2 regions of the Aquaspirillum sp. genome follow, and region 2 is predicted to be linked to the other one. Evidence: predicted binding sites of a transcription regulator. Region 2 holds the regulator's gene; the other holds the start of a gene.
The links. Region 2 encodes sigma-54, which starts transcription at its own class of promoters, with help from an activator protein. Its sites were predicted from a motif close to CTGGCACGCTTCATGCTT; they were not measured.
Positions count from the first base shown of each region.

Region 1: the regulator sigma-54 is predicted to act here: its motif matches at 1,801-1,818, upstream of glnA (glutamate--ammonia ligase).

Region 1 covers NZ_JBSQVP010000020.1:7,163-10,534, forward strand. Annotated here, with positions in the region: gene glnA (glutamate--ammonia ligase) at 301-1,719, opposite strand; gene ACTBZS_RS05060 (rhodanese-like domain-containing protein) at 2,119-2,571, shown strand; gene aroE (shikimate dehydrogenase) at 2,608-3,372, shown strand, end outside.
Region 2 covers NZ_JBSQVP010000066.1:5,838-9,209, forward strand. Annotated here, with positions in the region: gene hpf (ribosome hibernation-promoting factor, HPF/YfiA family) at 58-378, opposite strand; gene ACTBZS_RS10300 (RNA polymerase factor sigma-54) at 603-2,048, opposite strand; gene lptB (LPS export ABC transporter ATP-binding protein) at 2,063-2,794, opposite strand; gene lptA (lipopolysaccharide transport periplasmic protein LptA) at 2,791-3,312, opposite strand; gene lptC (LPS export ABC transporter periplasmic protein LptC) at 3,290-3,372, opposite strand, start outside.

The DNA.
Region 1 (3,372 bases), on a different contig from region 2:
TGAAGGCGCTGATCTGGGAGGGTGGGGGATGAGCGGTGTTGATACGGGGTGAAGCGGAGGGAACGCGATAATCGAAAGCGTAGGGGTGAGATATTGTGGTGTGGGTGGGCTGATAAACGTTGTGTAACCATGCTGGCGTACCTAGCCTCATGCTGCTGCCGCCCAGTAACAAAAGACGCAACACAGATATCCCCTCAAATCAATGGATTTAGCCACTATCATAACGGTTTTTTATGCAAACCCATGCAAAAAGGCGGTGTTGCCACCGCCTTTTTTAGCTTAATTTGATCGAACTAAGGATTACAGCGAGTAGTACAGATCAAATTCAACAGGTGTGGTAGTCATACGGTTCAGGTTGACTTCTTGCATCTTCAATTCGATGTAAGCGTCAATGAATTCGTTCGAGAACACACCACCACGAGTCAAGAACTCGCGGTCTTTGTCCAACGCATCCAGTGCTTCTTCCAACGAAGCACATACGGTTGGGATCAGTTTGTCTTCTTCTGGTGGCAGATCGTACAGGTTTTTGTCTGCTGGATCGCCGGGGTGAATCTTGTTCTGAATACCATCCAAACCAGCCATCAACAGCGCAGCGAAGCACATGTATGGGTTGGCCAGTGGATCAGGGAAACGTGCCTCGATACGGCGGGCTTTTTCGCTGGCCACGTGAGGGATACGGATGGAAGCCGAACGGTTTTTCGCCGAGTAGGCCAGTTTCACCGGTGCTTCGTAGTGTGGCACTAAACGCTTGTAGGAGTTGGTACCTGGGTTGGTGATGGCGTTCAATGCTTTAGCGTGCTTGATGATACCGCCGATGTAGTACAGCGCAGTTTCAGACAGGCCTGCGTATTGGTCGCCAGCAAACAAGTTTTTGCCGTCTTTCCAAATCGATTGGTGAACGTGCATACCCGAGCCGTTGTCGCCAACGATAGGCTTAGGCATAAAGGTTGCTGTTTTGCCATAGCTGTGTGCTACGTTGTGTACCACATATTTCAGAATTTGGGTCCAGTCAGCACGTTGAGTTAAGGTGCTGAATTTGGTACCAATTTCGTTCTGACCTGCGGTGGCCACTTCGTGATGGTGCACTTCAACTGGCACGCCCATTTCTTCCAAAGTCAACACCATCGCAGAACGCAAGTCTTGCGAAGAATCGACTGGAGGCACTGGGAAGTAGCCGCCTTTCACGCGAGGACGGTGGCCGGTGTTGCCGCCTTCGTATTTCTCGCTAGAAGACCATGCAGCTTCTTGTGCTTCGATCTTGAGGTGACAGCCGGACATATCCACGCCCCATGTCACGCTGTCGAAAATAAAGAATTCAGGTTCTGGGCCAAAGAAAGCGGTATCGCCCAAGCCAGAGGCTTTCAGATAGGCTTCAGCGCGTTTGGCAATCGAACGTGGGCAACGGTCGTAGCCTTTGCCATCAGCAGGATCGACCACATCACATGTCATGATCAATGTGGGTTCGTCAAAGAACGGGTCGATATTGGCCGTTGCTGGGTCGGCCATCAGCAGCATGTCGGAAGCTTGGATCCCTTTCCAGCCTGCAATCGAAGAACCGTCAAACGCGTGACCGTGTTCGAACCATTCTTCAGCGTCTTCAGTGAGGACGTGAGCAGGGATGGTAACGTGCTGTTCTTTGCCACGCGTATCAGTAAAACGCAGGTCAACGAATTTCACGTCGTTTTCTTCGATCATCTTCAAAACATCAGCAACCGCCATGGTGTTCTCCTGAAAATTCAGATGCAGATTCGGTTTATTTCTGTGGGTGGGTCTTGTTACTGCCACTAGCGCGTTTTCTTAAAGCAGGAAGCGTGCCATCTAAACAAACCGCTTAAAATCGCTTAGCAAAAGCCTATTTTGCCCGCGAAACGCTATTGTGCCATGCCGTTACAGTTTCTGGGGTGGCTGTTTTTGCTCATTTTTGGTGCAATGCAAAATAAATTGCACCAATAGTGTGCTTTTGCCAATTTTAGGTCACAAAATGGGGCGGGCAGTGAAAGCATTGGCGGTGATTTCGCTTCTTTGACATAATCGGCTGCAGTCAAAATTGTAAGCCTGCTGTGTTGCAAAGCGATGTTGCCTCGCTTGCGACAATAAGACTATTGAAAGAGGAATGACATGACAGAGCTCGACACGCTTTTGCAAACTGCCGCCCAACGTGCACAACAACAGGGCTTGCCCTATGCTGGTCTGTTATTACCGACCGAGGCAGCGGCTTTATTGGCGATGCCTGAAGCAGACGCGGTTTTGGTGGATGTCCGCTCGGCGGCAGAATGGCAATTTGTTGGCCAAGTTCCACAGGCTGTTCATATCGAATACAAGTCGTTTCCCGGCATGGTATTAAACCCCAACTTTATTAGCAGCTTAAAAGCGCAGGTACCATCCGAGAAAAAAGTGTTATTTTTGTGCCGTTCTGGTGCACGTTCGCACGATACGGCGTGCCTTGCTGCCGCAGAGGGCTACACCGCGTTTAATATCTTAGAAGGCTTTGAAGGCGATTGTGATGCACAAGGGCATCGCGGTACCGTGAATGGCTGGAAGGTTTGCGGTCTGCCGTGGCAGCAGGGTTAATCATTTTGTCATTGCTTTTTTAGGAAAATGTCTCCTATGACCGATCGTTATGCTGTTGTGGGTAATCCGATTTCCCACAGTCAATCGCCTTTGATTCATGCGGAATTTGCCCGCCAAACCAGTCAAAAACTGACTTATGAGCGTTTGCTCGCGCCATTAGACGGCTTTGCAACCACTGTGCAGCAGTTTGTCAGCGAAGGCGGTAAAGGGGTCAATATTACGATTCCGTTTAAGCTCGAGGCACGGCAGATGGCAACACAACTGACCGAGCGTGCGCGATTGGCGGATGCGGTGAATACCTTAACTTTCAAAGAGGGTGAAATTTTTGGTGACAACACCGATGGCATCGGGCTAGTACGCGATATTGTACAAAACCTCGACTTTGCGATTGCTGGTAAACGGGTATTGGTATTGGGCGCAGGGGGGGCGGTGCGTGGTGTGCTGTTGCCTTTATTAGAGCAAAATCCTGCTAGCCTAACCGTGGTCAACCGAACTGTGAGTAAGGCACAAGACCTTGCAACGGCTTTTGCTGCCCAAGGCAAGATTGAAGCTTGCGGTTATGACGCCCTTCAGGGGCAACAGTTTGACATCATTATCAATGGTACGTCTTCTAGTCTGAATGACGAACTGCCTCCGATCCCGAATGGTCTCTTTGCCGAGGGCAGTTTGGCCTATGACATGATGTACTCGTCGGGTTTAACACCTTTCTTACGTCGGGGGCAGCAAGAAAATGCAGCGATGTTGGCCGATGGTTTGGGCATGTTGGTTGAACAAGCCGCCGAAGCCTTTTTAATCTGGCGT
Region 2 (3,372 bases):
CTTGTCATGGTGCGGCAGACTAGACCGGCACCTAAGAATTGACCGTTAAATCAGGGCTTACACAGAGGAATCCATCACTGGCCGCTCGGCATGGTGCTCGGTGATTTTTTCTTTGTGTTTCAACACTTGGCGATCAAGTTTGTCCGCCATCGCATCAATGGCAGCGTACATATCGCTGTGGGTGGCTTCGACATGGATATCTTTCCCTTTCAAGTGCAAGCTTGCACCGACTTTCTGATCCAATTTCTCCACCGACAGAATCACGTTCACCGCGATCACGTTATCAACGTGACGAGTGATACGGTCGAGTTTGGACACGATGTAGTCGCGCAGGGCGGGAGTGACCTCAAGATGGTTGCCGCTGATGTTAAGGTTCATGTCCTTTTGCTTTCCAAAAAATGCGTGGCTGTACGCAATGTTTTGTTCCTGTTGCTATAAGCAGCGTAGCAGGCCTGACTTTCCCGACTGCGTCTGGAACCCTTCCAGACACAGCGCCATCGTTACCGAACGGACTTGCCACGGGTAGCGCAGTAATGGTTGCGAGCCATTGGAAGCCGAGACTTCCTTTACCAAATCAATATAAACCTTGGGTATACCGCACACTAGAGTGCTTTACGTTGGTTGGCTGGTGGTAAATGCAAGGCCTCACGATATTTTGCCACCGTACGCCGCGCAACTTGTATCCCTTCACGAGACAGTAACTCGGCCAGTGTATTATCTGACAGCGGCTTTTTCGGGTCTTCTGCCTGTATCAGTTTCTTTAATCTTGCCTTGATCGCCGTGGCAGAGCAACTCTCTCCACTGTCTGTTTCAAGGCCACTACCAAAAAAGTATTTCAATTCAAAGAGTCCACGCGGACACAATAAAAACTTTTGTGAGGTTACGCGAGAAATTGTTGATTCGTGCAAGCCGAGTTCTTCGGCAATTTCTCGTAGCACCAAGGGCAACATCGCTTCTTCGCCATGTTCAAAAAAAGCTTGTTGCCGGATCACAATGGCTTCTGCCACGCGGAGAATGGTGTCAAAACGTTGGCGGATATTACGCACCAGCCAGCGTGCTTCTTGTAGCTGGCCATTTAGGGCATTTCCGCTTTCGCGTTGTTGTTTGAGGAGATTGGCGTAGAGGCTGTTGACGCGCAAGCGTGGCATCGCGGCTGAATTAAGACGTGCGACCCATGCTGCGCCTTGTTTTTGAACCACAATATCAGCAGCAACATAACGCGTTTCTTCTCCACCAAAACCCGCGGCAGGGTAAGGATTCAAACTGGCAATGAGCTGCTGCGCGGCTTTTAGGGCATGGTCATCTTGTCCGGTGAGCTTGCGCAGGCGGGAAAAATCCCTGTTAGCTAACAGATTGAGATGTTGTTGGCTGATTTCAAGAGCTAAATTACGAATCGCTGAATGGGGCTGTGCTTGCAACTGTAAACGCATTGATTCATGCAAATTGCGTGCGCCAACCCCCGCTGGTTCAAATTGTTGCAACAGAGACAGCCCAACTTGTAACTCACCCAGTAGTTCATCCGCTTCGGTGGCGAGTTCTTCTGACAACTCGGCAGCGAGGTGGTCTAGACTGTCTTCTAAATAGCCTTGTTCATTTAAGGCTTCAATGAGCAAGGTGACAATGGCGCGGTCGCGTGCGCTTAAGACATGCTCGGCTAATTGGCTTAACAGATGTTCGCGTAAAGTTGGCTCGTGACACAATCGGCCATGAGGGTCGAAGTCTTCATCTTCATCACGAGGTAAACCACTGCTGTTACCCCAGTCCCCCCCATAATCCAATTCGAGATGTGTCTCGCTCAGGTCTTCTTTGGGACTGTCGTGATTGGTGTCTGAGGGTTCGTTGACAGCGTCGTGTGGTGGGTGTGCCGGTTCGATGTCGCTCGGGGCTTCATACTCATCAACTCGTTCCAACATCGGGTTTTGTAACAAGAACTGCTCGATTTCTTGTTGTAACTCAACCGTTGACAGCTGTAACAGACGAATAGACTGTTGTAACTGTGGGGTGAGCGTCAGTTGTTGGCTGAGTTTGAGTTGTAAACTTTGCTTCATCAAGGGCCAGATTCCTAGAGGTGGAAATGCTCGCCTAGATAGACACGGCGGACTTCTTCATTATCAACGAGCTGTTGCGGTAAGCCGGCGGCTAAAACGCTGCCATTGCTGATGATGTAGGCGTGATCACAGATTCGCAGTGTCTCGCGTACATTGTGATCGGTGATCAGGACACCAATGCCACGGCTTTTGAGATAGCTGATGATTTTTTGAATATCAATCACCGCAATCGGATCGACCCCAGCAAACGGTTCATCCAACAAAATAAAGCGTGGTCGTGTCGCGAGGACACGCGCAATTTCAACCCGTCGCCGTTCGCCGCCAGACAAAGACAGCGCACTGTGTTCACGCAGATGGCTGATGTTGAGATCTTCCATCAGTAAATCGAGCTGGGCATGATTGTCTTTGTGGTGGCCGCCGGCAATTTGCAAAATCGCCAAGATATTCTCTTCGACGGTCATTTTGCGAAAAATCGAGGCCTCTTGTGGCAAATAACCAAGGCCAAGACGGGCGCGTTGGTGCATGGCCAAGGTGCTGATGTCGCGATCATCTAAGAAAATATGCCCGGCATCCGCCGCCACCAAACCGACAATCATATAAAAACTGGTGGTTTTTCCAGCCCCATTGGGGCCCAGCAAGCCAACTACCTCACCACTTTTGATGTCTAAAGACACATCCTGCACCACCGTTCGCTTTTTATATGTTTTGCGTAGGTGGCGCACAGAAAGCACACTCTGAGGGGTCATGGCTTACTCTTTGGCTGCAAGATCACGGTAACGCGGCCATTTTTGCCACCGCCATTGACCTGAAAGACTTCGGTTTTGCCGTGATAGGTGATGCTATGGCCGACGGCGCTGTCTTGGCCACGCTTAATACGGGCTTGTTCGACGAGGCGCACTTCTTCGCTGCTGCTGTCGTAATCAATCCGTTTGGCTTGGCCCTCAACCCATTCTGCCGCCTGCCCGTCTTTGGCATCTAGGCGTTGCTTAAAATAAGCAGGGCTACCGACGGCAGTGGCTTGTTGTTGACCATTGCCTTTGTCCGTTGCCACGATTTTGCTGGCTTTGAGTAAAAGACTGCCCTGCGTCAAAATCACATTGCCTTCATACACCATTTGACCTTTTTGTTGATCTAAATTGGCGCTATCGGCTTCGATGGTAATCGGTTGCGTGCGGTCAGCCTTTTCTGCCCATGCTGCCGCACTGGTGAAACAGGCCGCCAGACAAAGCAGTTGGCCGAGTTTAAGGGGAAGGTTTCGGTTCATGGATGATCTTTACCCGCGATTGGGGACGTGAAGAAAGGCTGACTTGTCCTGTGGCATCAT